Regions from separate parts of the Streptomyces sp. NPDC058401 genome, predicted to be linked through region 2. Evidence: riboswitches for the same ligand, from Rfam matches in the RefSeq annotation. Region 2 holds a riboswitch; each other region holds the start of a gene.

Region 1 (10,137 bases), on a different contig from region 2:
CGATCGAAGGGACCACATGCCCATGGGTCACACGGCCACAGCTCACGCCGGCTCCGGCGGCCTCACAGCGACCGAGCACCGGCTGGCCAACGGCCTGCGCGTGGTGCTGTCCGAGGACCACCTGACCCCGGTCGCCGCGGTCTGCCTCTGGTACGACGTCGGCTCGCGCCACGAAGTCAAGGGACGTACGGGCCTGGCTCACCTCTTCGAGCACCTGATGTTCCAGGGCTCGAAGAACGTCTCCGGCAACGGCCACTTCGAACTGGTCCAGGGAGCCGGCGGTTCCCTCAACGGAACCACCAGCTTCGAGCGGACCAACTACTTCGAGACGATGCCGACCCACCAGCTGGAGCTCGCGCTGTGGCTGGAGGCGGACCGGATGGGCTCGCTGCTGGCCGCCCTGGACGACGAGTCCATGGAGAACCAGCGCGACGTCGTCAAGAACGAGCGCCGCCAGCGGTACGACAACGTCCCGTACGGCACGGCCTTCGAGAAGCTGACGGCCCTGGCCTACCCGGAGGGCCACCCGTACCACCACACCCCGATCGGCTCCATGGCCGATCTGGACGCCGCGTCCCTGGAGGACGCGCGCGCGTTCTTCCGTACGTACTACGCGCCCAACAACGCGGTGCTCTCGGTCGTCGGCGACATCGACCCCGAGAAGACGCTCGCCTGGGTCGAGAAGTACTTCGGCACGATCCCCGGGCACGACGGCAAGCAGCCGCCGCGCGACGGCTCGCTGCCCGAGATCATGGGCGGGCAGCTGCGCGAGGAGATCGTCGAGGAGGTACCGGCCCGTGCGCTGATGGCGGCCTACCGGCTCCCGCACGACGGCACCCGCGAGTGCGACGCCGCCGACGTGGCGCTGACCGTCCTGGGCAGCGGCGAGTCCTCCCGGCTCCACAACCGCCTGGTGCGCCGCGACCAGAGCGCCGTCGCGGCCGGTTTCGGCATGCTGCGCCTCGCCGGCGCGCCCTCGCTGGGCTGGCTGGACGTCAAGACCTCCAGCGGGGTCGAGGTGCCCGCCATCGAGGCGGCCGTCGACGAGGAGCTCGCGCGGTTCGCCGCCGAGGGCCCGACGGCCGAGGAGATGGAGCGCGCGCAGGCCCAGCTGGAGCGAGAGTGGCTGGACCGGCTGAGCACGGTGGCCGGCCGCGCCGACGAACTGTGCCGCTTCGCGGTGCTGTTCGGCGACCCGCAGCTCGCGCTGACCGCCGTCCAGCGCGTCCTCGACATCACCGCCGAGGAGGTGCAGGCCGTGGCCGCGGCCCGACTGCGCCCGGACAACCGTGCGGTGCTCGTCTACGAGCCGATCGCCGCGGATGACATCGAAGAGACCGACGCGAGCGACCAGAACGAGGGGGCGGAGCAGTGAGCGACACCGCAGCCGACACCGCAGCCGACACCGCAGCCGTCACGATGACCTTCCACCCGCGCCCCGAGGCCGGCGAACCGCAGCCGTGGGCCTTCCCGGCCCCCGAGCGCGGGGTCCTGGCCAACGGCCTGACCCTGCTGCGCTGCCAGCGTCCGGGCCAGCAGGTGGTCGCGGTCGAGATCAACCTCGCCGCCCCGCTCGACGCGGAGCCCGAGGGCCTCGACGGGGTGGCCACGATCATGGTGCGCGCCCTGTCCGAGGGCACCGACAAGCGTTCCGCCGAGGAGTTCGCCGCCGAGCTGGAGCGCTGCGGCGCCACCCTCGACGCGCACGCCGACCACCCGGGCCTGCGGGTCTCCCTGGAGGTTCCGGCCTCCCGCCTGCACAAGGCGCTGGGGCTGGTCGCCGAGGCCCTGCGCGCGCCGGCCTTCGCCGACGCCGAGGTCGACCGCCTGGTGCGCAACCGGCTCGACGAGATCCCGCACGAGAGCGCCAACCCGCAGCGCCGCGCCGCGAAGCAGCTCTCGAAGGAGCTCTTCCCGGCGTCGCTGCGGATGTCGCGCCCGCGCCAGGGCACCGAGGAGACGGTCGCCCGCATCGACTCCGCGGCCGTACGCGCCTTCTACGAGGCCCACGTGCGCCCCGCGACCGCCACCGCGGTGGTCGTGGGCGACCTGACCGGCATCGACCTGGACGCCGTCCTGGCCGACACCCTGGGCGCGTGGACCGGTGACACCACCGCCCCGCGCGCGGTTGCGCCGATCACCGCCGACGACACGGGCCGCGTGGTCATCGTGGACCGCCCCGGCGCGGTCCAGACGCAGCTGCTGATCGGCCGCATCGGGGCCGACCGGCACGACCGGGTCTGGGCGCCCCAGGTGCTCGGCACGTACTGCCTGGGCGGCACGCTCACCTCCCGGCTGGACAAGGTGCTGCGCGAGGAGAAGGGGTACACGTACGGCGTGCGCGCCTTCGGCCAGGTGCTGCGCTCCACCGCCGACGGCAAGGGCGCCTCGATGCTCGCCATCAGCGGCTCGGTGGACACCCCGAACACCGGCCCGGCCCTGGACGACCTCTGGACGGTGCTGCGCACCCTCGCGGAGGGCGGTCTGACCGACGCCGAACGGGACGTGGCCGTGCAGAACTTGGTGGGGGTGGCCCCGCTGAAGTTCGAGACGGCGGCCTCCGTGGCGGGCACGCTCGCCGACCAGGTCGAGCAGGAGCTGCCGGACGACTACCAGGCGCAGTTGTACGCGCGGCTCGCCGAAACCGGCACGGTGGAGGCCACTTCGGCGGTCGTGAGCGCCTTCCCGGTGGACCGTCTGGTCACGGTCCTGGTGGGCGACGCCTCGCAGATCGAGGAGCCCGTACGGGCGCTCGGCATCGGCGAAGTGACCGTGGTCACCAACTGATCGTCAGTTGATCTCCGGCTGATGTCCGGCGGGCCGTCAACTGGCCCGCCGCTCAAGGGGCTCCGGCGGCTTGTCCGCCGGGGCCCCTTTTGTCCTTATTTTCCCTTTAGTGGTGTGGTTGCTTGTATGCGGTGTGGCGTACGCAACAAAAGGGCGCGTCTGTTTGGCGATTGACTGATGATCCGCCTAGCGTCGGCCGTGCTGTTCGTCAGTTGTAACCGCCGCACCCGCGGCACCGGACAGCGATCGCCGAGTCCCCGTCAGGCGCGAGCCTGGGGAGCCGGGGACCCACTTGTGTCCCTGGGGTGAATCGGACCGCCTCGCAAGAGGGGGCCCGTAGGAGACCTTCCTGCTCCGAACCCGTCAGCTAACCCGGTAGGCGAGAGGGAAGGAAAGGATCAACCTCTTCATGGCGTTTGGCAGTCGTGCAGCCGGTTCCGGTTCCGGCAAGCACCGTGGTTCGAGCCGTCTCAGCCGCAGGACCGCCGGCTACGCCGGCATAGCCGCCCTCGCCACCACTGGTGTCGTCGGCTCCCTCGCCGGTCCCGCGTTCGCCGCGGACCACTCGCCCTCCATCGAGGACACCGGCACCCTCAACACCATCGTGGTGGCCGACGAGCTCGCCGGTGACGTCGAGGCCCAGGCCCAGTCCCAGCAGCGGGCCGCCGAGGCCGCCGCCGCCAAGGCGCAGGCCGAGGCCGACGCCAAGCAGCGCGCCGCCGAGGCCAAGGCGAAGGCCGAAGCCCAGGCGAAGGCCGAGCGCGAGGCCGCCGAGCGCGCCGCCCGCGAAGAGGAGCGCAAGCGCCTCAACACCTTCGTCTCGCCGATCGACGGCTCCTACGTCAGCACGCAGTACCACGCGGGCGGCGGCATGTGGTCCTCCGGCAGCCACACCGGCATCGACTTCCACGCCTCCTCCGGCACCTCCGTGCACGCGGTCGGCCTGGGTACCGTGGTCGAGGCGGGCTGGGGCGGCGCGTACGGCAACAACGTCGTCATCAAGCACGCCGACGGCACGTACACCCAGTACGGGCACATGTCCTCGCTGAACGTCTCCGTCGGCCAGCAGGTCACCCCGGGCCAGCAGATCGGCCTGTCGGGCTCCACCGGCAACTCCAGCGGTCCGCACCTGCACTTCGAGGCCCGCACCGGCGCCGACTACGGTTCGGACATCAACCCGCTCACGTACCTGCGCTCGCACGGCGTCAGCGTCTGACCCGCTCGCCACGCACCACACGTCTTCCGCGAAGGCCCCGGCTCTCTGAGAGCCGGGGCTTTTGTCGTGCTCCGTGCCCCGCGTTGTGTGAATGTTTCGTATTTCAGGCCGTCCTCGGAAATTATCGTGTGTTGCAATAGAGTCGCAACGCGCACAGCCATACGAAAAAGGCGGAGGTCCGGTCTTGCGTATTCCCGCGCACACGGTATGCACAGCGATCCGCGACGACATCGTCTCCGGGGTGTTCGGGCCCGGCGCCCGGCTGACCGAGGAAGTGCTGGCCCGCCGGTACGGGGTCTCGCGCGTCCCCGTGCGCGAGGCGCTGCGCACGCTGGAGTCCGAGGGGTTCGTGACCACCCGCCGGCACGCGGGCGCCTGCGTGGCCGAGCCGACCGCGCAGGAGGCGGCCGACCTCCTGGAGCTGCGGATGCTCCTGGAGCCCCTCGCGGCCGCCCGGGCGGCCCGGCGGCGCAGCGAGGCCCACCTGAAGGTGCTGCGCGGCCTGGTCAGGCTGGGGCAGGAGCGGGCCAGGAGGGGGCAGGGGGAGGATCTGCGCTCCCTGGGCGGCTGGTTCCACGAGACGCTCTCCCAGGCCTCTGGCAGCCCCGGGCTCATCGCACTGCTCACCCAGATGCGTCACAAGGTGGCCTGGATGTACGTGGTGGAGGCCCCGGTGCGGCCCGTGGAGTCCTGGGCGGAGCACGGCGCGATCGTGGACGCGGTGGCCCGGGGCGACGCCGAGCGGGCCCGGGCGCTGACCGCGGTGCACGTGGACCGGGCGGCGGGGGCGCACCGGCTGCGCGTGAGGACTTTGCAACCTGCCGTAAACACGGCAAGCGTTCCGCATTAACAAACGGCGTATACAAAGGGGGGATATCCGGGCCGGGTAATCGGGCCCGCGCGCCCGGGTGTCCCGTACGGCTTTTATGGCCGGAATTCCTGCCGCCGGAATGGAGTGCGCAGGAATGGATGCGGGTATTCCGTCCGGCCCCGGCCGGGGCCCCGAAAGCAGCGAAGCCGTTGCCCTCGACCGTCGTGGTGGTCGGGGGCAACGGCTTCGCCGTGCAAGTCCTGCGGATCCTGCGAGTCCTGCGGGTCGAACCCGAAGGGGTCAGACGGTCTCGGGGAGCTCCTCGAGGCCCTCGGCGACCAGCTTCGCGAGGCGGTCCAGTGCGGCCTCGGCGCCATCGGCGTCGGACGAGAGGACGATCTCCTCGCCGCCCTGGGCGCCCAGGCCCAGAACCGCCAGCATGGAGGCGGCGTTGACGGGGTCGCCGCCGGCCTTCGCGATGGTCACCGGGACGCCGGAAGCGGTCGTCGCGCGGACGAAGATCGAGGCGGGACGAGCGTGCAGGCCCTCGGCCCAGCCGACGTTGACGCGGCGCTCTGCCATGGTGATGCCCTTCAGGTTCTTACGGTTGTCTAGACCAGTCTCTCACGACGTCCGGAATGGTCGAACCGACCTTCGGCCCGACTTTCCCGCCGTTCGACCTACCCCAGCTTGCCCTGATTCGAGTCAGCTTGCCCGATGCGCCGCGCCCAGGCCACTCGACGCGTTCGCGCCTTAAGGTGACCCCATGACGACCGAGTCCGACCCCTCGTACCCGGACCACTGGGAAGCCGACGTCGTCCTTCGGGACGGCGGGACCGCCCGGATCCGGCCCATCACCACCGAAGACGCGGGCCGGCTGGTCAGCTTCTACGAGCAGGTCTCGGACGAGTCCAAGTACTACCGGTTCTTCGCCCCCTACCCCCGGCTCTCCGACCGCGACGTGCACCGCTTCACGCACCACGACTACGTGGACCGGGTCGGCCTCGCCGCGACGATCGGCGGCGAGTTCATCGCCACCGTCCGCTACGACCGGATCGACGCCGACGGCCGCTCGGCCACCGGACCCTCCGACGAGGCCGAGGTCGCCTTCCTCGTCCAGGACGCCCACCAGGGGCGCGGAGTCGCCTCCGCCCTGCTCGAACACATCGGCGCGGTCGCCCGCGAACGCGGGATCCGCCGCTTCGCGGCCGAGGTGCTGCCCGCCAACGGCAAGATGATCAAGGTGTTCACCGACGCCGGCTACCAGCAGAAGCGCAGCTTCGAAGACGGCTCCGTCCACCTCACCCTCGACCTCGAACCGACCGCCGAGTCCCTCGCCGTCCAGCGCGCCCGCGAGCAGCGCGCCGAGGCCCGCTCCGTCCAGCGGCTGCTGTCCCCCGGATCGGTGGCGGTGATCGGAGTCAGCCGCTCCCTCGCGGGCGTGGGTGCGGCGGCCCTGCGCAACCTGCGCGACAGCGGCTTCCACGGCCACCTCTACGCCGTCAACGAGGCGGTCACCCGCGATCTGCTCGACGGCGTACGGGCCTACCCCACGCTCGGCGCCGTCGGCGCCCCGGTCGACCTCGCCGTCATCGCGGTCCCGGCGGACCGGGTCCCGGACGCGGTCGCGGCCTGCGGAGAACACGGGGTGCAGGGCCTGGTCGTCCTGTCCGCCGGATACGGGGAGAGCGGGGCCGAGGGCATGGCCCGCCAGCGCGAACTGGTGCGGCAGGTGCGCTCCTACGGGATGCGGCTGATCGGACCGAACGCCTTCGGGGTGATCAACACGGCCCCCGAGGTGGAGCTGAACGCCTCCCTGGCCCCCGCTCCGGCCCCCGCGCGGGGACGGGTAGGCCTCTTCACCCAGTCCGGGGCGATCGGCATCGCACTGCTCTCCGGGCTGCTGCGGCGCGGGGAGGGACTGTCCTCCTTCGTCTCCGCCGGGAACCGGGCCGACGTCTCCGGCAACGACATCCTCCAGTACTGGTACGACGACGAGGCCACCGACGTCGCACTCATGTACCTGGAGACCCTGGGCAACCCGAGGAAGTTCACCCGGCTCGCCCGGCGCACCGCGGCCGTCAAGCCGGTGGTCGTCGCCAGGGGCGGCCGGCACACCCCCGCCGGACACGTGGTCCCCGGCACCCGGCTGCCCGAGGCGACCGTCTCGGAGCTGCTGCGGCAGGCGGGCGTCATCCGGGTCGACACGGTGACCGAGCTGGTGGACGTGGGCCTGCTGCTGGCCTCGCAGCCCGTACCGGCCGGGCCGCGGGTGGCCATCCTCGGCAACTCCGAATCGCTCGGCGTGCTCACCTACGACGCCTGCCTGACGGAAGGGCTGCGGCCGCTGCCGCCGCTCGACCTGACCACGGCCGCCTCGCCGGAGGACTTCCGTACGGCCGTCTGCGCCGCGCTGGCCTCGCCGGACACCGACGCCGTCGTCGTCACCGCGATCCCCTGGGTGAGCGAGCACGCGCTCGCCGACGATCTGGCCGAGGCCCTGCGGGCGGCCGCCGCCGCGCACCCCGGCAAGCCGGTCGCCGTGGTCCACGTGGAACTGGGAGCCCTCGCGGAGGCGCTCTCGGCGGCCACGGCGCCGACCGCCGCGACGCAGTTCGCGAACGCCCTGCCCGCGACGCTGCCGACGCCCGCGACGGCCCTGGCGGCCCTGGCCGGGGCCGATGCCGGGCGCGGCGCCGACGCCCCGCCCGCCTCCGTGCCCGTCACCGCGCCCGCGGCCCCGGCCGCGCCCTTCCGGCCGGAGCCGGCGTCCGACGCTGCGGGGAACACGGCCGTGCCCGCTCCCGGAACCGCCCGGATCCCCAGCTACCCCGCCGCCGAGCGGGCCGTCAAGGCCGTCGCCGAAGCCGTCCGCTACGGGCAGTGGCGCCGGGGCATCGCCGAGGTCGGGCAGGTGCCCGAGTTCGAGGACATCGACGAGAGCGGCGCCGCCGGGCAGCTCTCCCGCCTGCTGGCCGGGGTGGGGGAGGAGCAGGTGGCCACCCTGGACGACCCCGATGCCCGCGAGCTGCTCGCCCGCTACGGGATCCGGGTGCTCTCCACGCTCCCGGCCCCGAGCCCCGACGCCGCGGTCCGGGCCGCCCAGGTCCTCGGCTACCCCGTCGCACTGAAGACCACCGCCCCGCACCTGCGCCACCGCGCCGACCTCGGCGGAGTCCGCCTCGACCTCACCACCGAGGCCGAGCTGCGCCGCTCGTACGAGGAGCTCACCCACGCGCTGGGCAAACCGCAGGAGCTGCTCCCCGTGGTCCAGTCGATGGTCCCCCGGGGCGTCGACACCGTCATCCGCTCCGTCATCGACCCCGCCGCCGGAGCCGTCCTGTCCTTCGGACTCGCCGGGGTCGCCTCCGAACTCCTCGGCGACACCGCCCACCGGCTGGTTCCCGCCACGGACAAGGACGCGGCGAGCCTGATCCGCTCCATCCGCACGGCCCCGCTGCTCTTCGGCTGGCGCGGCAGCGACCCCGTGGACACCCCCGCCCTGGAGGAACTGCTCCTGCGCCTCTCCCGCCTCGTCGACGACCACCCCGAGGTAGTCGGGGTAGCGCTGGAGCCCGTCGTCGTGGCCGCCGAGGGACTGTCCGTGCTCAGCGCCACGGTCCGCGTCGCCCATCCGCCCGCCCGCGGCGACCTCGGCCCGCGGACCCTGCCCAGCTACTGAGGTCCGACGGGCCCGAGGGCGGCCGGGGTGCCCCGTACGGGCCTTAGGATGGACCTCATGGCGAAATCCGGTACGACGACCCAGGGGCTGCGCACGGCGATCGAGCGCAGCGGCTACTACCCGGCCCTCGTGGCCGAGGCCGTGGAGGCCGCGGTGGGCGGCGAGCCGATTTCGTCGTACCTGGTCCACCAGGAGACGACCTTCGACTCCAACGAGGTGCGCCGGCACGTCACCGTGCTGGTCCTGACCGGCAACCGCTTCATCGTCAGCCACACCGACGAGCAGGCCGCCGACGCCGGTTCCCCGTCGCCGTACGCGACCACCTCCACCGAGTCGGTCAAGCTGGCCAGCATCTCCTCCGTGGTGCTCAGCCGCGTCGTCGCCAACCCGGAGTCCTACACCCCGGGCACCCTGCCCCGCGAGGTCGTCCTGACCATCGGCTGGGGCGCGGTCTCGCGCATCGACCTGGAGCCCGCCGCCTGCGGCGACGCCAACTGCGACGCCGACCACGGCTACACCGGCAACTCCACCGCCGACGACCTCAGCCTGCGCGTCAGCGAGGCCGGCGACGGCCCCGAGGCGGTCCGCCAGACCCTGGTCTTCGCGCAGGCACTCAGCGAAGCGACCGCGGCCACCTCCGCCACCCCCGCCCGCTGATGGCGTCGTACTCCGCCGCGCAGAGCTGGCAGGACGAGCCCGAGCTGCTGGACCTGGCCGGGGCCCCGGTGCCGCACTACGGCACCGGCTCGCTCGCCGACCTGCTGCCCACCCTCGTGGCCGGCCAGGGCGTACCCGGCTTCGAGGCCTCGATCGCCGAGCTGAGCCCGGCCGACCGGAACTGCGTGTTCCTCGTCGACGGCATGGGCTGGGAGCAGATCAAGGCCCACCCGGACGAGGCCCCGTACCTCACCTCCCTGCTCTCCAGCTCGCGCGGCGGCACCGGCCGTCCGATCACCGCGGGCTTCCCGGCGACCACCGCCACCTCGCTGGCCTCCGTCGGCACCGGCCTGCCGCCCGCGCGGCACGGCCTGCCCGGCTACACCGTGCGCAATCCCGCCACCGGCGAACTGATGAACCAGCTCCGCTGGCATCCGTGGACATCGCCCAAGCCCTGGCAGCCGTACCCGACCGTCTTCCAGCAGGCGGACGCGGCCGGGGTGGCCACGGCGCAGGTGTCCTCGCCCGCCTTCCAGACCACCCCGCTCACGAAGGTCGCGCTGAGCGGCGGCACCTTCCTCGGCCGGATGACCGGCGAGGAGCGCATGGACCTCGCGGCCGAGCGGCTCGCGGCCGGCGACCGCTCGCTCGTGTACACGTACTACAGCGAGCTCGACGGGGCCGGCCACCGGCACGGGGTCGACTCCGACGCCTGGCGCGGCCAGCTCATGTACGTGGACCGCCTCGTCCAGCGCCTGGCCGAGCAGCTGCCGCCGCGCACCGCGCTGTACGTGACCGCCGACCACGGCATGGTGGACGTCCCCTTCGACGAGGACTCCCGCATCGACTACGACGACGACTGGGAACTCGGCGCGGGCGTGGCCCTGCTGGGCGGCGAGGGCCGGGCCCGGCACGTGTACGCCGTACCGGGCGCCGAGGCCGACGTCCTGACCGTCTGGCGCGAGGTGCTCGGCGACCGCTTCT
Region 2 (10,137 bases):
CTGGACGGGTAGGCGTCCGGACACACCACGGTGCCCCCGGCGGGATCCGCCGGGGGCACCGTGGTGTGCGTTCGTATCGGGCGTCAGGCGATGGACCAGGCGATTCCGTCGAGGATGTCGTGTTCCGAGACCAGGACCTCGGAGGCGCCTACGCGCTCCATGATCGTCAGCAGGACCAGGGCGCCCGCGCCGATCACGTCGACCCGGCCCGGGTGCATCACCGGGATGGCCGCGCGCTCGGCGTGCGTCAGGGTCAGCATCCGCTCGCTGACCTCGCGGACCGTCTCGTAGGGGATCCGGGAGTGGTGGATCCGTGCCGAGTCGTACGCCTCCAGGCCCAGGGCGATCGCGGCGACCGTGGTCACCGAGCCGGCCAGGCCCACCAGGGTGCGCGCCTCGGCCAGCGGAACCGTCTCGGAGGCCAGGTCCAGCCCGGCCTCGATGTCGGCCCGTATCGCGGCGATCTGCTCCCCGGTCGGCGGGTCGGTGACGGCCCCGTCCACCGTCAGGTGGCGCTCGGTCATCCGGACGCAGCCCACGTCGACGGAGCGGGCCGCCCGGACCTGCTCGGCGCCGACCACGAACTCCGTGGAGCCGCCGCCGATGTCCACCACCAGGAAGGGCCGCTCCAGGTCGGTGCGGCCGGTCAGCTCGCCGGTGGCGCCGGTGAAGGAGAACTCGGCCTCCTGGTCGCCGCTGATCACCTCGGGCTCGACACCCAGGATGTCCAGGACGCCCCGGACGAACTCGTCCCGGTTCTCGGCGTCCCGGGAGGCCGAGGTCGCCACGAAGCGCACGCGCTCGGCGCCCAGCTCCTTGATCACCGCGGCGTACTCGCGGCAGGCCGTAAAGGTGCGCTCCAGCGCCTCCGGGGCCAGCCGGCCGGTCTTGTCTACGCCCTGGCCGAGCCGGACGACGATCATCCGGCGGTCCAGCTCGATCAGCTCGCCGGTGGCGGGGTCGAGGTCCGCGACGAGGAGCCGGATGGAGTTCGTACCGCAGTCGACGGCCGCGACGCGGGTCACGCGCCCGCCTCCGCCGTGTTCTCGTCGGCCTTCTTCTCGCCGCACGGGGTGACGCAGGCGCCCTTGGCCCACCACTCGGGGAGCATCGCCAGGGCCTCGTCGCCGAACGGGTTCACGCCCGGGCCCGCGGCCAGGGAGTGGCCGACCAGCACGTGCAGGCACTTGACCCGGTCCGGCATGCCGCCGGCGCTCGGGAAGCCCTGGAGCACCTCGATGGCGTCGCGGCGGGTGATGTAGTCCTCGTGCGCGGCCCGGTAGGCGTCGGCCAGCTCCGGGTCCACGGCGAGGCGGGCCTGCATCTCCTTCATCACGCCGTTGGCTTCCAGCGTGCCGATCGCACCGGCGGCGCGCGGGCAGGTCAGGTAGTACAACGTCGGGAAGGGGGTGCCGTCGGGGAGCCGCGGGGCGGTCTCCACCACGTCCGGCTGCCCGCAGGGGCAGCGGTGCGCGATGGCGCGGAGCCCGCGCGGGGGGCGGCCGAGCTGCTGTTCGAACGCCTCGATGTCGGCGGCGGTCGGCTCGGTCCGGTCGGTCTGGGGCGGGGGCGTCTGCATGCCTGGAGGAAGTCTTTTCGTTCTCGTGGATGGGTGGGACTCAGTCGCCCGGGCGGTCGGCCTTGTCGACGCCGTCCCAGACGTTGGAGTACCAGGGCCGGTCGGTGGCGGCCTGTCCGCTGCGGCGCTGCTCGCCCGCGGCGGCTCCGGGGTCGGTCATGATGTAGCTGATCTCCCCCGGCCGGACGAAGTGCAGGTGCTTGCGCGCCTGCTGCTCGGCGTACGCGTTGTCCTGCCAGCGGGCCTTCTCGTCGCGCAGCCGTTCCAGCCGGTCCCGCGCGGAGACGGCGTCCTTCTGCTGCTTCGCGATCTCCGAGCGCTGGGACACGTACTGGCGCATCGGATACGCGAGGGCGACGACCAGGGTACAGAGGACGAGCACGAGCAGCGCGGCCCGGCCGGTGAGCCGGCTGCGGCGGACCTGCCGGCGGGACTGCGAGCGGTACACGTGCGCCGCGGTCCGCTCACCGAGCTGCTTGAGCCTGGTCGCGGTCGAGAACGTGGCGAACCGGTCCCGGTTCCCGGCCATTGATCCGCCTCCCCTATATGCGCACGACGCACTACGTCCCCGCACACGGTACGGGACCGAGTGCGGGGACGTAGGGAGGCTTGCGCCCTAAAGGACTGATCAGCCCTTGAAGCGCGGGAACGCGGAGCGGCCCGCGTACACCGCGGCGTCGTCGAGGATCTCCTCGATGCGCAGCAGCTGGTTGTACTTGGCGACACGGTCCGAGCGGGCCGGGGCGCCGGTCTTGATCTGACCGCAGTTCACGGCGACCGCGAGGTCGGCGATGGTGACGTCCTCGGTCTCACCGGAGCGGTGCGACATCATGCACTTGAAGCCGTTGCGCTGGGCCATCTCGACGGCGTCCAGGGTCTCGGTCAGCGAACCGATCTGGTTCACCTTGACGAGCAGGGCGTTCGCCGAGCCCTCTTCGATGCCGCGGGCGAGACGCTCCGGGTTGGTGACGAAGAGGTCGTCGCCGACGATCTGGACCTTGGAGCCCAGGCGGTCGGTGAGGGTCTTCCAGCCGTCCCAGTCGTCCTCGAACAGCGGGTCCTCGATGGAGACCAGCGGGTACGCCTCGACGAGCTCGGCGTAGTAGTCGGTCATCTCGGCGGCCGAGCGGGACTTGCCCTCGAACTCGTAGTTGCCGTCCTTGTAGAACTCGGACGCGGCGACGTCGAGCGCGAGCGCGATCTGCGTGCCCGGGACGTAGCCGGCCTGCTTGATGGCCTCGACGATGAGGTCCAGCGCGGCACGGTTCGACTCGAGGTTCGGCGCGAAGCCGCCCTCGTCGCCCAGACCGGTGGAGAGGCCCTTGGTGTGCAGGACCTTCTTGAGGGTGTGGTAGACCTCGGCACCCCAGCGCAGCGCCTCGGAGAAGGACTCCGCGCCGATCGGGGCGATCATGAACTCCTGGATGTCGACGTTGGAGTCGGCGTGCGACCCACCGTTCAGGATGTTCATCATCGGAACGGGCAGCAGGTGCGCGTTCGGGCCGCCGAGGTAGCGGAAGAGCGGGAGGTCGGAGGCCTCGGCCGCGGCGTGCGCGACGGCGAGGGAGACACCGAGGATGGCGTTGGCGCCGAGGGAGCCCTTGTTCTCGGTGGCGTCCAGGTCGATCATCGCCTGGTCGATCAGGCGCTGCTCGGTGGCGTCGTAGCCGACGAGCTCCGGGCCGAGCTGCTCGATGACGGCGAGGACCGCCTTCTCGACGCCCTTGCCCATGTAGCGGTTGGGGTCACCGTCGCGGAGCTCTACGGCTTCGAACGCTCCGGTGGAGGCGCCGGACGGGACTGCAGCACGGCCGGTGCTGCCATCGTCGAGGCCCACCTCGACCTCGACCGTGGGGTTGCCTCGGGAGTCCAGGATTTCCCGGGCTACGACGACGTCGATGGACGGCACGAGCATCTCCTTCTGGGATGTGACGCTGGGTGTGCGGTGGCATGTCAGGCCGTGGGATGGCCTTGCCGCTTAGAGCCTAACCGGCTCCGGGCACTCGGCCAGCCGACCGCCCGGGTCCTGGGACGAAAAAGGGCCTGAATGCCCCTCTTACGGGACATAGGGCCCTTGATCATCGATAGACCGGAGGCTCCGTCAGGCCGGAGGCGCGTGCACACAGCACCGCCCGGCGCGAAGGGGGTTGCGCGCCGGGCGGTGGAATTACGTGGTGGAGCTCCGTGCGGAACTACTGCGTGTCGCGAAAGCGGCCACGCCCGTTCTCACACGTTTCAGCTGAGGTTCAGCTTCTGACCCGGGTAGATCAGGTCGGCGTCCGAGACGATGTCCTTGTTCAGCTCGTAGAGCTTCTCCCAGCCGCCGGACACCTTGTTCGCGTCGGCGATCGCACCCAGCGTGTCGCCGGACTTGACCTCGTAGGAGCCGTTGCCCGTCTTGGGGGCCTCGGTCTTCGGCGCGGCCGCGGCGGCCGGACGCTCGGAGCGGGTCGTCGGAGCCTCGGCGCGCTTGGTCTCCTTCTTCGGCTCGGCCTTCTTCTCCACCTTCGGCGCCGGCTTCGGCTGGGCCTTCGGCTTGGCGGGGGTCTCCGCGGAGCCGCCGGTGTAGGAGGAGTTCGACAGGCCCACGCCACAGGACGGCCAGGCGCCCTTGCCCTGGCCCTTGAGGACCTTCTCGGCGATGGCTATCTGCTGCGACTTGGAGGCCTGGTTGGCCTGCGCGGCGTACGACTTGCCGCCGTACGCGGCCCACGTGGAGGACGAGAACTGCAGGCCGCCGTAGTAGCCGTTGCCCGTGTTGATGGACCAGTTGCCGCCGGACTCGCACGCGGCGACCCGGTCCCATTCGCCGGCGGTCGCGGCGGAAGCGGTGCCCGCGGCCATCAGCGGAGCGGCCACGGCGACACCGGCGACGCCGGCCAGCGTGACGATGCGGACGGCCTTGGAGCCGCGACGGTGCTTGCCCTTGCCCGAAAGCAGCATGGAGTTCTCCTCACCGACGCCTACGAGGTGAGCTGTCGGGTTCGGGCGAGTGAGTGCCCGGCCGAGCGACCTAGCGCTCGACTTAACCCCTAGCCGGTTCCGTGACCGTCTCTCAACGGCCGGTTCCGGCGCCTACCTTGGTTCCCCCGCTCCTGCCTTCGGCGCTTTACGCGACGAGTGTTCCCTCCGTCCGCCGGCAGGATTCGGCGATGCGGTCGAAGGAGCCCGCGGTGGCGAGCGATTCAGAAGGTAGACAGGTCTCCCCCCGATGTTCAACGAGGAACATCGGGGGGAAACGGTGCCTACTTGCACTCCCCGGAAGGGTGTTTGCGCAGGTGAGGGCGGGGTTTGCGGAACCCTCCGGGCCGGACACGCCAGTTGACCTGAAGAGACACATGTCTCACTTACAGAAAACGGACAATCAGCTGGTTCCGGACGCTTTAAGTGCCCCTATTGGTGCGTTAGATCCAGGTTCTGACCGGGCTTGATCAGGTCCGCATCGCCGCCGATGACCTGCTCGTTGGCCTCGTACAGCCCCTTCCAGCCGCCCTTCACTCCGTTGGCGTCCGCGATGGCGACGAGGTTGTCGCCCTCCTTCACGGTGTACGAAGGGTCCGACGCGGCGTCAGGCGCGGCCTGCGTCTCGACCGCGGCCTGGCCGCGGTGCTTGCCGCCGCCCTCGGTCGCGCCGGGGGCCGCCGGGGTGCTCGGGGCGGCCGCGTCGCCGGGTGCGGCCGGAGCCGTCGGGGCCGTGGGATCAACCGGGTTGACCGGATTTGTCGGGTTCGCCGAGTTCCCCTGGTCGGCCGGGGCCGTCGGGTTCGCCGGGTCTGACGGGCCGACGGGAGCCGTCGGGTCCACCGGGCTCACCGGCACCGTCGGGTCCACCGGGCTCACCGGAGCGGTCGGGTCCACCGGCGCGGTCGGATCCACGGACGGCGGCGCCGGAGTCGTGGGGTCCGTCGGGGCGGTGGGGTCCGTCGGGCTCGTGGGAGCCGTCGGGTCGCCCGGGAGGCCGGGAGGCGGCGCCTGGAGGTCCGGCGCGGGCATGACGGGGAGGTCGCCGGGCACGCCGACGGGATAGTCGGGCAGCGGCGAGCCCGAAGGCTCCGGCGCGGCCGGGCTCGTGGGCGTCGGGGCCCCGAAGTCCGTGGAGGGCTTGCCCGAGCCGGTGTGGGGCACGGAGTCGTCCGGGCGGGACGGGGCGGCGGGGGCGGCGGATCCGGAGCCCCCGGGCAGGCCCGGGTCCACCACGGCGGCGGGCGCGTCCTGCGTCAGCCCGGCCGGCACTCCGCACAGCGGCCACGCCTGGGGGCCCTGCGAGGCCAGGACCCGTTCGGCCACGGCGATCTGCTGGGAGCGGCTGGCGAGGTCGGCGCGCTCGGCGAAGTCGAGCCCGCCGGCGTTCTTCCACTGCTCCTGGCTGAACTGCAGCCCGCCGTAGGTGCCGCCCCCGAAGTTGGCACTCCACGTGCCACCGCTCTCGCACTCGGCGACCTTGTCCCATGTGGAGGTCTCCGCGGCGCTCGCGCCCGTGGCCGCGAGCAGCGGCAGGGCGAGGGCGGTGCCGGTGACTCCGGCGGTGACGACAAGTGCGGGCACTTGTCGGGGGCGTCTGTGGCGGCCGTTCCCGGAACGCATGAGGCTGCACCTTTCGCATAACGGCGGGGTAACGGCAGAACCTAGCGGCCTTCGAACGCCTGTCACAAGTTTGGGCTGTCAACTGACTTCCGGTCAGGCCGGTTTCAGGTGGTTTGGGCGGTGGATTCGGCGGTGAAGCGGACCGGGAGCGTCCGCAGCCCCCGCATGATGAGCCCGCCGCGCCAGCGCAGCTCCTCGGGAGCCACGGCCAGTTCCAGATCGGGCAGCCGCGTCAGCAGGGTCGCGAGCGCGGTCTGCCCTTCGAGCCGGGCGAGCGGGGCGCCCAGGCAGTAGTGGATGCCGTGCCCGTATCCGAGGTGCTGGTTGTCGGTCCGGGAGAGGTCCAGGGTGTCCGGGTCGGCGAACCGTTCGGGGTCCCGGTCGGCGGCCGCCAGGACCACCAGCACCGGGTCTCCGGCCGCGATGTCCTGGCCGCCGAGCTCGAAGGCCTCGGTGGCGAACCGCCAGGTGGCCAGCTCCACGGGTCCGTCGTAGCGCAGCAGCTCCTCCACGCCGGTGGCCAGCAGCCCGCTCTCCCCGGCCGCCAGGGAGCTCTGGAGGAGTGCGCGCTGCTCCGGGTTCATGAAGAGGGAGTGGACCCCGTTGCCGATGAGGTTGACCGTGGTCTCGAACCCCGCGAACAAGAGGATGAAGGCCATCGCGGTGGCCTCGGCCTCCGTCAGGTGGTCCCCGTGGTCGCTGGCCCGGATCAGATCGGAGATCAGGTCGTCGCCGAGGTCGTCGCGCTTGCGGTGGATGAGCTCCCCGAGATAGGTGCGCATCTGCTTCACGGACCGGGCCACCCCGCCGCGCGGGCCGCCGCCGTGCCGGATCATCATGCCCGCCCAGTCGCGGAAGTCGTCCTGGTCCTCTCGCGGTACACCGAGCATCTCGCAGATGGCGTAGATGGGGAGCGGGAAGGCGAACTCGTGGATGAGGTCGGCCTCCCCCTTCTCACAGAACTGGTCGATGAGGTGGTCGGTCAGTTCCTGCACCCTCGCGGTGAACTCGGCGACCCTGCGCGGGGTGAACGCCTTCGACACCAGCCGGCGCAGCCGGGTGTGGTCCGGCGGGTCGATGTTGAGGAGGTGCGTCATCAGCTCCGCCTTGCGCTCCCCCGGGATCCCGGTGCGGCCCTTGGCGTGCGCGGAGCCCGCGTGATGGGCCGGGTTCTTGCTGAGCCGCTGGTCGGCGAGGGCCTGGCGGGCGTCGGCGTACCGGGTGACGAGCCAGGCCTCGACCCCGCTGGGGAGCGTGGTGCGGTGCACGGGCGCGTGCTCGCGGAGCCAGGCGTACGCCGGGTACGGGTCGGTCGCGAACTCCCAGTCGAACAGGGTCGGCGGGGTGGGCGGGGTGGGCGGGGTGGATCCGGCGGCGGCTCCGGCGGCGGCTCCGCCCGTGGATCCGTCCACGGACTGGTCGGCGGCGGGCTCTTCGGGGGCTGCGGGGGTCTGCTCGTGCACCCGGAGACCGTATCCCGCCGACCATCCGTCACCCCATATGGCCTATTTATCGCGGCTGTCCGTAGATCGGCTCTGGCTTGACCTCACGTTCTCCGGCGTTCCTACTTTCGGTTTTGTGGATGTGAGGATCTTGAAAAGCAGCTTCGCGGTGGTGGAGAGACGGGCCGAGCATGCGGTCAAGTTCTTCTACTCCCACCTCTTCTGGCACAACCCCGGAGTCCGTGATCTCTTCCCGGCCTCCCTCGAAGACATGGAACGACAGCGGGACCGGCTCTTCGCCGCGCTCACCCATGTGATCGCCCACCTGGAGAACGAGACGCTCGTCCCCTATCTGCGCGACCTCGGCCGCGACCACCGCAAGTTCCTGGCGGGGCCCGAGCACTACGCGGCCGTGGGCACCAGCCTCATCGCCGCGCTCGCCGAGGCCTCCGGGTCCGCCTGGGATCACCAGGCGGAAAAAGCCTGGTCAGAGGCGTATCAGGTGATCGCCGAGGCGATGATGGCCGGCGCCGCCGCCAGCGAGGACCCGCCCTGGTGGGACGCGGAAGTGGTACGCCACCTGCTGTACGGGGAGGACATCGGCGTCCTCACCCTCCGCCCGCACCTGCACTTCCCCCACGTCCCCGGCCAGTACGCGAGCGTGAGCAGCGACCGGGTGCCGACCACCTGGCGCACGTACTCCCTGGGCAACGCCCCCCGCGCCGACGGAACGCTCGACCTGCACGTCAGCCGGATCGAGGGCGGCCGCCTCAGCACCGCCCTGATCCGCGAGACGCAGCCGGGGGACGTGCTGCGGCTCGGCGCCGCCGGCGGGCAGATGACCTTCCGCCGCGAGGACCGCCCGGTCAGCTTCATAGCCGCCGGCACCGGCTGGGCCCCGGTCCGCGCCATGCTGGAGGACCTGGCGGAACACCCTCCCGATCAGGACGTGCGGCTCTTCGTCGTCGCCCGGGACGCCGCACACCTCTACGACCGCCCGCTCATCGACGCGTACGCGGACTCCCTCGCCTGGCTGAGCGTCACCTACATCACCCCCGCCCCCGGCCGGCACCGCAACCAGGCCACCGGCCGGCTGGCGACCGCGCTCAGCAACCGCGGGCTCTGGCCCGACCAGGACGTCTACCTGAGCGGTCCGCCGCAGTTCATCCGGGAAACCTCGTACCTTCTGGAGGAACTCGGCGCGCGCCCCGACCGGATCTTCCACGACTCCGTACCCGCCGGCGGCAGGAACCAGGACGACGCGAGCCGCCCGATGGGCTTCGGCGAGTGGTTCCTGAACCGCCCCGACCCGCACTGGCACAATCCGTCCGGCCGGGCTCCCCGGGAGTACTGAGGCCGTTCTCGCGGGACCTCCCGCTGCCGAGGGCTACTCGCCGACGCCCTCGGCCGCCCGGATCGCGTTCCGGTAGGTCCGGGCCGCGGCGCGCAGCGCGGTTTCGGGGTCGGTGCCCGCCGCTTCGGCGCGTGCCGCCAGCTCCAGCAGTTCGTACCCGACGCCCTCCCCGCGGGGCAGGTCCACGGGTACCGCTCCCGCGCGGGCGCGGCCCGCCAGCTTCGACGCGAGCGCGAGACCGGGCTGGCCGAGCGGGATGCCGTCGGTGACCGACTCCCGCTGCTTCTCCACCTGCTTGGTGCGCTGCCAGTGGGCGTTCACGTCCTCCGGGGTTTCCGCGGTCGCGTCGCCGAAGACGTGCGGGTGCCGGTGGATCAGCTTCTCGACGAGGGCTCCCGCCACGTCGTCGATGGAGAACGGCTCGTCCTCTTCACCGGGACCGCCCTCCTCGGCGATGCGCGCGTGGAAGACCACCTGGAGCAGGACGTCGCCGAGTTCCTCGCGCAGTTCCCCGCGGTCGCCGGCCTCGATGGCCTCGACCAGCTCGTAGGCCTCCTCGATGGCGTACTTCGCCAGGCCCTCGTGGGTCTGCTCCGAGGTCCAGGGGCATTCGCGCCGGACCCGGTCCATGACCTGGACGAGGTCGAGCAGGCGTGCGCCGGGCAGATCGTACGAGCCCGGCAACAGCTCCAGGTCCGGTACGGCGACCCGGCCCGAGCCGGCGAAGCGGGCCAGCCCGTCGGTGAGCCGCCGGTCGCCCTCGCCGCTGAGCAGGACGACGACCGTCCGCCCGCCGGCGCACTCCTCGATCAGCGCCTGGGCGTCGGGGGCCTCCAGGGAGACCTCGACGCCCGCCTCGCGCAGGTAGGGCAGCTGGACGTGGTCCGGGTCGGCGCACAGCACCCGGTCCGCGCCCTGCAGGGTCTGCCAGGCCGGCCAGGAGAGCATGCCGGGGGCCACCCGGTGGCTCGTGGTCAGCAGCACGATGCGGCCGGTGGGCTCGGAGGGCACGTCGTCAGTCACCCTCCGAACCTACCTCCCCGCCACGAGCGCTCAGGCCCCGGCCGGGGCCTGCTCGGGCCGGGTGACCTGGGTGATCCACGGGGTGGAGTGCTCGCCGAGGGTGACCCGCTGGGCGTCCCAGACTCCGTAGCGCGGATTGACCTCGATGCCGAGCT
Region 3 (10,137 bases), on a different contig from region 2:
CACGTCCGCCGCCGACGCCGGCCCGAAACCCTCCAGGTAGCGCAGGACCAGCGTCCGCAGCGACTCCTCCGATGCCTCCGGGTCCGCCGGTACGGTGCGCGGCCGGCTCGGGGGTGCGACGTAGGACGGACGCTCCCCGAACGACCACGGTGCGGCGGTGGGCGCGTGCAGCAGGGGTGCGTACTGCCGCAGCCCCCACCAGGCTCCGGGCCTTGGCGCCTCTCCGAGCCGCCGTCCGAGCCAGGCCTCGCACTCCGCCGTCGTACGGGGCCGGTCGGCGAAGTCCAGCAGCTCCGGCACGAGGACGTCGGCGTCCTCGGCCGTCAGCCCCGAGTCCGTGAAGCGGGTCCCGAGCCGGGCGGCCCGTACGGACGGCTGCACGGCCTCCCGGAAGGACGGGTAGTCCTGCGCGTGCACGGCGTGCAGGGTCAGCCGCATCAGCGTCGACTTGAGCACCTCGCGCCCCGTGAAGGCGGCGTCGAGCTCGGCCGGGTCGAAACCGGCGAGCCGGTTCCACAGCGCGAGGTAGGGCGAGGCCGCGTGCTGCGCCTGCAGGGCGACCACCCGGCGGACCGCGTCACCGACGCTCAGCGCCTCGCGCCGCAGCAGCAACTGCCGTGCGAGGGTCGCGCGGTTGAGCTCTCCCGCGCTGACCTTCACGTGCCGGCCTTCATGGTGCTGGCCTTCATGGTGCCGGCCTTCATGGTGCTGGCCTTCATGCCCCGACCGTCCCGTCCCGTGCCCTGTCGAAGCGTGCAGCCTAACCGGCACCTCCGACAGCGCCCCGGGTTCAGATGCTGACGCCCTTCGACCGGAGGTAGGCCAGCGGGTCGATGTCCGAGCCGTACGAGGGCCCGGTGCGGATCTCGAAGTGCAGGTGCGGGCCGGTCACGTTGCCCGTGGCACCGGAGAGGCCGAGGGTCTGCCCGGCGCTGACGCTCTGGCCGGACGAGACGGACAGCTGGGAGAGGTGCGCGTACTGGCTGTACTTGCCGTCGGCGTGACGGATGACGACCTCGTTGCCGTACGCGCCGCCCCAGCCGGCGGAGACCACGGTGCCGGCGCCGACCGCCTTGACGGTGGTGCCGGTGCTCGCGGAGAAGTCGACCCCGGTGTGGTAGCCGCTGGACCACATGGAGCCGGCGGTCTTGTACGCGGTGGAGGTGCCGCCGCCGACCGGGGCGACGAAGCCGGTCGAGGTGGAACCGCCCTGCTGCTTGGCGGGGGCCTTGGCCTTGGGGGCGGGCGCGGCGGCCTCGTCCGAGGAACCCTCGTCCGAGGAACCCTCATCGGAGGAGGCCTCATCGGCGCTGGAGGAATCCGATGAAGCAGAAGAATCGGAAGGAGCAGAGGAAGCGGACTTCTTGGCCGGCTTCGGCGTTTCGGCCGGCGCCGACTGGGCCGCCGCGGCCGGAGCCGAGCCCTTCGCGCCGAGCGTGAGCTTGAGGCCCGGGTGGATCAGCGAGGGGTCGGTACCGACGGCCTCGCGGTTGTCCGCGTAGAGCTGCTGCCAGCCGCCGGTGAGGTGCCGGCTCTCGGCGATCTTGGAGAGGTAGTCGCCCGGCACCACGGTGTAGACGGTGGGGGCGCTCTGCGCGGCGGCCGGCGCGGCCTGGAGCGCGGCGGGCACCTGGGCGGCCACGGCCTGCGGCGCCTGGACCGGAGCGGCGGCGGGGGCCGCGGCCGGGGCGCCCGCGGCGTGGGCGCCGGTGGCGCCGAGCAGCGGAAGCGCGAGGGCCGCGCCACCGGTGCCCGCGGCGGCGAACCCGCGGGATATCGAGCGGGACTTGGGACGGCGGTGCTTACCCGTTCCGGACATGGCGCATTCCTCTCCGACGCCTGCGAGGTGAGCTGTCGGGTTCGGACGGGAGATGTCCGGCCGCCTCTGTGCCGGTGAACAGCACATGTACGGCTTCACCCCGAGCTGTCCGGTTGTAAGGATCTCGACACGAGATCCGGGACAGCGGCTTACCTGGTTCCCCCGCTCCTGCCGCGCGCGTGAATAGTCGGGTGCGGTTTCCGGTCGGCGGCAGGATTAGGCGGTCCGTCCGGATCGATCGCGAACGTAATCGAGTCCGCCCGCACGGAACAAGTCATGAATTCCCCAACGGAATCTTGAAGATGACGGACTGCCGGAATTCCGGTCACCCTCCGTCCATTCCGCACCTTCAACAGCCGCCCCGACAAGGCAATTCGCCATTAGCGATCAGGCACTCACCGTCACCGTATGATCTGGCTCACGGGGGCATGTCCGATCTCGCCTCTCGCTATGGCAAGTTGTCAGCAAGTAGCGTAATTCGGACACCATCAACGACGATGACACGGAGGAGCCCGGTGACCCAGCCGATACCCCAGAGTCCGCACGAGGAGCCGATGCTGACCGGAGTGCGCAACTTCCGCGACGTGGGCGGGTTGCCGACCGTGGACGGCCGACGGGTCAAGTCGGGACAACTATTCCGAAGCGGACATCTGGCGCATGCCACCGAAACCGACGCGGAGTTCCTCGGGTCGCTCGGACTGCACACCGTCTTCGACTTCCGCAACGGAGCCGACCACGCGCTGGAGGGTCCGGACGTGGAGCTGCCCGGCGTGCTCAACGTCAACATTCCGCTGACGGATCCGGCCGACGGCAGCGAGTTCTGGAAGATGGTCCGCGGCGGGGACCTGGCGCAGCTCCGCGAGATCCTGGGCGGGGGGAAGGGCGCCGCGCGGATGTCCCGTTCGTACCGGACGATGATCCGGACCCGGACCGCCGAGCACGGCCGGGTGGTACGGGCGCTCGCCGAGAACAGCGTCCCGGCCCTCATGCACTGCGCCGCCGGGAAGGACCGGGCGGGCCTGTCGATCGCCGTCACCCTGCTCGCGCTGGGCGTCGAGCGGGAGGCGATCGTCGCGGACTACCTGGAGTCGAACGCCCCGCACAACCGCTACCGGGTCCGCCGGGGCAGCGATGCGCCCGAGGCCCGTGCCCCCGAGGTGATGGAGCTGCTCTCCCCGCTCTTCGACGCCCGCGCCCCGTATCTGACCGCGGCCTTCGACACCATCGACGAGGAGTGGGGCGGCGTGGAGCGCTACCTGGCGGAGGGCCTCGGGCTCGCGCCCGAGACCCTCGCCGGGCTCCGCGACCGCCTGCTGGACTGAGGCCCCACGAGCCGGGCCGTCGTCTCAGCGGTTGGCGACGGCCTGCTTCACCAGTGTCCGGCCGAAGTCCCACATCAGCGCGCCGCCGCCGTGGGCCTCGTCCATGACCGCGCGGAAGGCGCCGACGAACCGGTCGACGTCCGCCTCGTCCACGATCAGCGGCGGGATCAGCTTGATCACTTCGAGGTGGTCGCCGGAGACCTGCGTGAGGATCCGGTGCTTCTGCAGCAGCGGCACCACGACCATCTGCGCGAACAGCCCCTTGCGCGCCGCCTGGAGCATGCTCCAACGGCTCCGCAGCCCGAGCGAGGACGGCCGGCCGAACTCGATGCCGATCATGAGCCCGCGGCCCCGTACCTCGTGGAGCAGTTCGTACGTGTCCACGAGCGCGGCGAGCCGCCCGCGCAGCAGGTCGCCCATCGCGCGGGCGTTGGCCACGACCTGCTCGTCCTCCATGACGGAGAGGACGGCGAGCCCGGCCGCCATCGCCTGCGCGTTGGAGCCGAAGCTGGCGGAGTGGACGAGGACCCGGTCCATGGAGGAGTAGACCTTCTTGAAGATCCAGTCCTTGCCCAGGGTGGCGCCGACGGGGACATAGCCGCCGGAGAGGGCCTTCGCCACGCAGACCAGGTCCGGTTCGACCCCGGCCTCGTGCTGGTAGGCGTAGAAGTCGCCGGTCCGTCCTAGGCCCGTCTGCACCTCGTCGGCGATCAGCAGCGCACCCCGCCGGTGGAGCAGCTCCTGTGCGGCGAGCAGGAAGCCGGGCGGGGCCGCGAGCACCCCCTTGCCCTGGATCGGCTCGACGACGAGGGCCGCCACGTCCCCCTTCTTCAGCTCCCGCTCCAGGGCGGCCAGGTCCCCGAGGGCGATCGCGGTGTCCGGCAGCAGCGGCGCGAAGCCGTCGCGGAAGCCGGCCTCGCCGTTGACCGAGAGCGAGCCCGTGGTGAGCCCGTGGAAGGCGTGGTGGCAGTAGAGGACCCTGGGCCGCCCGGTGGCGTACCGGGCGAACTTCAGGGCGGTCTCCACGGCCTCGGTGCCGCTGTTGCCGAAGAAGACCCGGTCCAGGTGCGGGCTGTGGGAGAGCAGCTTCTCGGCCAGCAGCCCGGGCAGCGGCTGGCAGTCGAAGCGGGTGAGGTCGGCGAGCTGGGCGTCCAGCACGTCGTGCAGGGCCTGCCTGACCACCGGGTGGTGGCGGCCCAGCCCCATCACACCGAACCCGGCCAGCATGTCGAGGTAGTCGTTGCCCTCGGCATCCCAGAAGTGGGCTCCCTCGGCCCGTACGTAGACCTTGTCGAACCCGATGGTGTGCAGCATGCGCGGCAGCTGGTGGTTGAGGTGGCGGGCGTGCAGCTCGTACCGCTCGCCACCCCGCTCGGCCAGCAGGGCGCCGAGATCGAAGCCGGTCATACCGACTTGTCCCTGCTCCCGCCCCCCACGGTCTCGCGGACCGCCCGCAGCGACTCCTTCAGCGACCCCATGGTGGCCAGGACGGCCGTGGGCTCGTACCCGCAGTGCGCCATGCAGTTCGCGCAGCGCGGGTCCTTCCCGCGGCCGTACTTGCTCCAGTCGGTCTCCTCGATCAGTTCCCGGTACGAGGGCACGTACCCGTCGCTCATCAGATAGCAGGGCCGCTGCCAGCCGAAGAGCGAGTAATTCGGAATGGCCCAGGCGGTGCAGGGGAAATCGGCTTTGCCTTCCAGGAAGTCCAGGAAGAGCGGGGAGTGGTTGAGCCGCCAGCGGCGCCGGTTGCCTCCGGCGAAAGCCTTCTTGAAGAGTTCGCGGGTCTGTTCGACGCCGAGGAAGTGCTCCTGGTCGGGAGCCTTTTCGTAGGCGTAGGCCGGCGAGATCATCATCTCGTCCACCTGGAGATCGTCATTGAGGTAGTTGAGGACCTCGATGATGGTCTGCGGGGTGTCGGTGTTGAAGAAGGTGGAGTTGGTCGTGACCCGGAATCCGCGCTTCTTCGCCTCCTTGATGGCCTCGACCGCCTCGTCGAAGACGCCTTCCTTCGCCACCGACTCGTCGTGGCGCTCGCGCAGCCCGTCGATGTGCACGGCGAAGGCGAAGTACGGGGAGGGCGTGAACTTCTCGATCTTCTTGCGGAGCAGCATGGCGTTGGTGCAGAGGAAGACGTACTTCCGCTTGGCCACCAACTGGCGCACGATCTCGTCGATCTGCGGGTGCATCAAGGGCTCGCCGCCCGCGATGGACACCATCGGCGCGCCCGATTCCATCACGGCGCCCACCGCCTGGGCCACGGGCATGCGCTGCTTGAGCACCCCGGCCGGGTGCTGGATCTTCCCGCACCCCTCGCAGGCCAGGTTGCAGGCGTAGAGCGGTTCCAGCTCGACGATCAGCGGGAACTTCTCACGCTTGCGGAGCTTCTGTTCGAGCAGGTACGTCCCGACCCTGATGGTCTGTCGCAGTGGCATGGCCATCTGGCTCACCTCCTGGGGAGCAGCAAAGAACGGTGCCATTCGTAAAACGCAGGCAGTACGGCACGCAGTACGCGAAAGGCCGATATTCCCCCGCGGACGGTGCCGATACGGACGAGCTCATGCTCCGGAGCGTCCACGATCACCCGGACGGCCGCAACCGGACGGTCCCGGGAGCCCGGGGCGCTCCCGCCCCGGGTCGCGGTCCACAGGGTGGCGGCCGATTCCATGTCGACCCCGACGGCGCCGCCGGCGCGCAGCTGGGCGCGCTCCTGGCCCCGGACGACGTGGTCGGATCCGGTCAGTGCACCGAGGTGTACGGTCCGGCCGGGTACCGCCCGGGCCAGTGCCTCGGCGAGCAGGGCGGTACCGGCGCAGGCGACCGTGCCGCGCGGGTCCCGGGTCTCCTCGGCGACGATCAGGTCGCCGGGGCTCATGCCGGGCAGCAGCCCGGCGCAGAAGCCGGTGGCGAGCACGGCGGCGCCGTGCAGCTGCGGCTCGGCCAGCTTGCGGCCGACGGCGCGCTCGGCCGCGTGCGGGCCCATGCCGGTGCGCAGCACCTCGTACCGCTCGGGCGCGCCCCGCTCCCGACCACCGCGGTACGGGGCGCTGCGCAGGGCGGTCCGCTCGATGCGCAGCGCGCAGGCGATCAGCAGCGGCGGCACGGCCGCGGCGGGGCCGTCGGTCATCAGGCCTCCCCGGGGGACGGGGCCGTGCGCGGGAGGGCGGCCGCGTCCGCGTACCGTCCGCCCGGGCCGAACGGTTCTCCGTGGAGGTAGCGGCCCAGCGCGGTGAGCGGGAAGACCTGGCGGTACAGGTGGTAGTTGATGGAGAAGTCCCAGGGGAATCCGGTACCGGTGAAGTAGGGCTCGTCCCAGGTGCCGTCGGGGCGCTGGGTGGAGACCAGGTAGCCGATCCCCCGCTCCACGGACGGCGCGTCGCGCTCCCCCGCCGACAGCAGGGCCATCAGCGCCCACGCCGTCTGCGAGGCCGTCGAGGCACCCTTCCCCGCCCAGGACGGGTCCTGGTAGGAGCGTTGGTCCTCGCCCCATCCCCCGTCCTCGTTCTGTACGGATTCCAGCCAGGCCACGGCCCGCCGGATCGCGGGGTGCGAGGGGGCGTAGCCGGCTGCGGTCAGCGCCGGGACCACCGAGCCGGTCCCGTACACGTAGTTGGTGCCCCAGCGGCCGAACCAGCCGCCGTTCGGGTCCTGTTCGGCAAGGAGCCAGGCGATGCCGCGCCGGGTGCGCGCGTCGCCCGCGCGGCCCTCGACGGCGAGCATCTCCACCACGTGGGCGGTGACGTCGGCCGAGGGCGGGTCGATGACCTCGCCGAAGTCGCAGAAGGGCAGCTTGTTGGGGTAGGGGCTGGTGTTGTCGGCGTCGAAGGCGCCCCAGGCGCCGTTCTTCGACTGCATGCCGAGGTTCCAGGACACCCCCCGGGCGATGGCGCCCTCCAGCCGCTCCGGGTCGGGGTGCTTGACCCGGCGCAGGGCGAGGACGACCTCGGCGGTGTCGTCGATGTCGGGGTAGTTGTCGTTGTGGAACTCGAACGCCCAGCCGCCCGGGGCCAGTCCGGGCCGGCGCACGGCCCAGTCGCCGCTGCGCACGATCTCCTCGTCGAGCATCCAGTCGGCGGCCTTGACCAGGGCCGGGTGGTCGGGTCTCAGTCCCGCGTCGGCCAGCGCGATGGCGGCCAGGCAGGTGTCCCACACCGGGGACTGGCAGGCTTCGATCATGCGGGCGCCGTCGGCGCGCCAGACGGCGAAGCGGTCCAGGGACTCCAGTCCGGCGCGCATCACCGGGTGGCGGAGGTCGTAGCCGAGCAGGTGCAGGGCGATGACGGAGTACACGGCGGGCGGCTGGATGCCGCCCCAGCAGCCGTCGTTCTCCTGCCGTTCCACGATCCAGCGGCCGGCGCTGGCCATGGCGGCCGCGCGCAGCCGGCGCGGGGCGAACCGGCGGTAGACGTGCAGGGCCTTGTCCATCCGCTGGAAGGCGCCGCCCCAACTGGCCAGCGGCGCCAGCTTCCTGGCGGGGTACGGGGTCCGCGCGTCGGTGTGCAGCTCGTCCAGGGCGAAGGGGGCCGGGCGGACCGGGCGCAGGGCGGAGACCACGGTGAGGGGGACGATGGTCTGCCGGGCCCAGCAGCCGAAGTCGTAGATGTTCAGCGGCACCCAGGACGGCAGGAACAGCAGTTCGGGCGGGAGTTCGGGCAGGTGGTCCCAGCTCCACCAGCCGAACAGCGCCAGCCAGATGCGGGTGAAGACGCGGGCGCCCGCGAGTCCCCCGTGGGCCCGGATCCACGCCGAGGCGCGGGCCATGTGCGGGGCGTCGGGCGCGTCTCCGGCCAGGCGCAGGGCCACGTAGGCCTCGATGGTGGCGGAGAGGTCGCAGGGGCCGCCGTGGAAGGTGGCCCAGGTGCCGTCGTCCTGCTGCTCTCCGCGGATGAACAGGGCCGCGGCCCGGGTGGTGGCCTCGTCCCGGATTCCGAGGAACTGGCGCAGCAGCAGGTCCTCGGCGTCCATGGTGACGTTGGTCTCCAGGTCGCCCTTCCACCAGCCGGCCTCGTCCTGCCGGTCGAGCAGGTCCCGGACCGCCCGCTCGATGGCCGCGCGGACCCCGCGCAGCGCGGCGGGGCCGGGGTCCGGGCCGGCGCCCGGTACCGGTGCCGGGCCCGGCGGTCCGGCGGTCCCGGTGTCGTCGGGGTCGGCGCCGCAGGCATGGGCGCCGCCGTCGGTCGTCGCAGTCATGGCTTCCCCTTTGCGTGCAGTGTCCTCTGTCATCCGCTGTTCTGGGGGTTGCCGTCGGACGGTACTACTACCAAGCAGTACCGTCCGGCGACTTGCGATTCATATGCGTGTACGGGTGGTGATCACCTCTTGCGCACGACGACGAAGTCGGCGAGCGCCACGAGCTGGTCGCGCACGCGCTGGTCCATGTCCACGTCGTCGAGGGCCTTGATGGCGATCTCGTACTGGCGGCGCGCCTCGTCGGCGGTCCACCGGCGGCCGCCGGCGGCCTCGATGAGCGCGGCGCGGGCCGCGAACTCCTCCTCGGAGAAGTTCTCGAAGTCGTTGCTCTTGGCGTCGGCGGCGAGCAGCTCGGTGAGTTCCTCACTGGCCGGACCGCCGGCGGCGAGGGCGGCGACGACGGGCAGCGACTTCTTGCGCTGGCGCAGGTCGCTCCAGGTCTGCTTGCCGGTGGACTCCGGGTCGCCCCAGATGCCGAGGAGGTCGTCGACGGCCTGGAAGGCGAGGCCGAGGTGGTAGCCGTACTCCTCCAGCTTGTCGGCGGTGCGGTCGTCCGCGCCGCCGAGCACGGCGCCGATGGAGACCGCGCAGGCGAGCAGGGCGCCGGTCTTGTTGCCCTCCATCTCCAGGCACTCTTCCACGGTCACGCTCTCGCGGTGCTCGTAGGAGATGTCCTGGGCCTGGCCGTCGATGAGCTTGCGGCTGGCGGTGGTCAGACGGCGTGCCGCGCGGCCGGCCTCGACCGTGCCGAGCTCCAGCAGCACCTCGTTGGCCAGGGCGAACAGGGCGTCGCCGACCAGGATCGCGAGGGCGGGTCCGTGGACCTTCCACACGGTGTCGCGGTGGCGGCGCTGCTCGTCGCCGTCCATCAGGTCATCGTGCAGCAGCGAGAAGTTGTGGACGAGCTCGACCGCGACGGCGCCGGGGATGCCGACCTCGGCGGCGGCGCCGGCGGCCTCCGCGGAGAGCAGGGCGAGGGCGGGGCGGACGGCTTTGCCGCCGTCGCCGTCCGCCGGGTTGCCGTGGGCGTCGATCCAGCCGAAGTGGTAGGCGGCGACGGTGTCCATGGGCGCGGCGAGCCGGTCCACGGCGGCGCGGAGCACGGGCGTCGAGAGCGTACGGCCTCGTTCGAGGAGGGCGAACGTGTCCGCCTTCTCCCCGCCGGCCGGGCCCGCACTGGCGTCCGTGTTCTCGACGGCCGGATTCCCCGGGTTCACTGGCTCTCCTCTGGTTCCTGTACGTACTGCGGTGCTTGGTGCTGCGGTGCCGGTGGTGCCGGTACCGGTGGAGCTGACGGTGCCGGTGGTGGTCATACCGCCTCCTGCAAGGGGTGTTCGCGGTGGCGGCCCAGCGGGACCAGCGCGGCATGGGCCGCGCTCAGTCCGCTGCGGACGGCGCTCTCCATGGTCGCGGGCCAACCCGTCGCGGTCCATGCACCGGCGAGGAACAGCCCCGGCGTGTCGGTCCGGGTTCCGGGCCGCAGCCGTCCGACGCCGGGGGTGGGGGCGAAGGTCGCGGTGCGCTCCCGGGTGACGAAGAAGTCGCGCACCTTGGCCCCGCGCGCCGCGGGCAGCAGCCGTTCCAGCTCGGGCAGGTACTTCGCGCGCAGGACCGAGACGGGTTCGTCGATGTCCTCGTGGGCGACCGACTGGGACAGCGCCAGGTACTGGCCGCCATCGGGGAGTCCGGAGGAGTCGGTGCGGTCGAAGACCCACTGGACCGGGGAGCCGAGGGCCGCGAAGAAGGGCTGCTTGAGCACCTTGCGGTCGTACACGACGTGCACGTTGAGGATCGGCGCGGTGCCGATGT

Evidence for each region. Region 2 has a riboswitch for cyclic di-AMP ahead of ACFWNV_RS17730 (transglycosylase family protein). Riboswitches for the same ligand answer to the same signal wherever they lie in the genome.
Region 1: linked by a shared signal. The riboswitch ahead of ACFWNV_RS00340 (M23 family metallopeptidase) and the one ahead of ACFWNV_RS17730 (transglycosylase family protein) in region 2 are both predicted to bind cyclic di-AMP.
Region 3: linked by a shared signal. The riboswitch ahead of ACFWNV_RS29355 (peptidoglycan DD-metalloendopeptidase family protein) and the one ahead of ACFWNV_RS17730 (transglycosylase family protein) in region 2 are both predicted to bind cyclic di-AMP.

What each region holds. Positions count from the first base shown of each region.
Region 1 is NZ_JBHXKA010000001.1:95,339-105,475, forward strand. It holds gene ACFWNV_RS00330 (M16 family metallopeptidase) at 17-1,375, shown strand; gene ACFWNV_RS00335 (M16 family metallopeptidase) at 1,420-2,787, shown strand; cyclic di-AMP (ydaO/yuaA leader) riboswitch at 3,025-3,184, shown strand; gene ACFWNV_RS00340 (M23 family metallopeptidase) at 3,197-4,003, shown strand; gene ACFWNV_RS00345 (GntR family transcriptional regulator) at 4,188-4,853, shown strand; gene ACFWNV_RS00350 (HPr family phosphocarrier protein) at 5,115-5,396, opposite strand; gene ACFWNV_RS00355 (GNAT family N-acetyltransferase) at 5,581-8,496, shown strand; gene ACFWNV_RS00360 (DUF5998 family protein) at 8,545-9,153, shown strand; gene ACFWNV_RS00365 (alkaline phosphatase family protein) at 9,153-10,137, shown strand, end outside.
Region 2 is NZ_JBHXKA010000042.1:4,507-14,643, forward strand. It holds gene ACFWNV_RS17705 (MerR family transcriptional regulator) at 1-12, shown strand, start outside; gene ACFWNV_RS17710 (exopolyphosphatase) at 84-1,025, opposite strand; gene ACFWNV_RS17715 (DUF501 domain-containing protein) at 1,022-1,579, opposite strand; gene ACFWNV_RS17720 (septum formation initiator family protein) at 1,620-2,108, opposite strand; gene eno (phosphopyruvate hydratase) at 2,208-3,488, opposite strand; gene ACFWNV_RS17730 (transglycosylase family protein) at 3,815-4,522, opposite strand; cyclic di-AMP (ydaO/yuaA leader) riboswitch at 4,525-4,696, opposite strand; gene ACFWNV_RS17735 (transglycosylase family protein) at 4,973-6,124, opposite strand; gene ACFWNV_RS17740 (cytochrome P450) at 6,268-7,575, opposite strand; gene ACFWNV_RS17745 (globin domain-containing protein) at 7,775-8,959, shown strand; gene ACFWNV_RS17750 (nucleoside triphosphate pyrophosphohydrolase) at 8,993-9,982, opposite strand; gene ACFWNV_RS17755 (SurA N-terminal domain-containing protein) at 10,013-10,137, opposite strand, start outside.
Region 3 is NZ_JBHXKA010000102.1:19,500-29,636, reverse strand. It holds gene ACFWNV_RS29360 (winged helix DNA-binding domain-containing protein) at 1-660, opposite strand, end outside; gene ACFWNV_RS29355 (peptidoglycan DD-metalloendopeptidase family protein) at 791-1,819, opposite strand; cyclic di-AMP (ydaO/yuaA leader) riboswitch at 1,824-2,019, opposite strand; gene ACFWNV_RS29350 (tyrosine-protein phosphatase) at 2,335-3,141, shown strand; gene ACFWNV_RS29345 (aspartate aminotransferase family protein) at 3,166-4,548, opposite strand; gene hpnH (adenosyl-hopene transferase HpnH) at 4,545-5,579, opposite strand; gene ACFWNV_RS29335 (1-hydroxy-2-methyl-2-butenyl 4-diphosphate reductase) at 5,585-6,265, opposite strand; gene shc (squalene--hopene cyclase) at 6,265-8,328, opposite strand; gene ACFWNV_RS29325 (polyprenyl synthetase family protein) at 8,451-9,545, opposite strand; gene hpnE (hydroxysqualene dehydroxylase HpnE) at 9,638-10,137, opposite strand, start outside.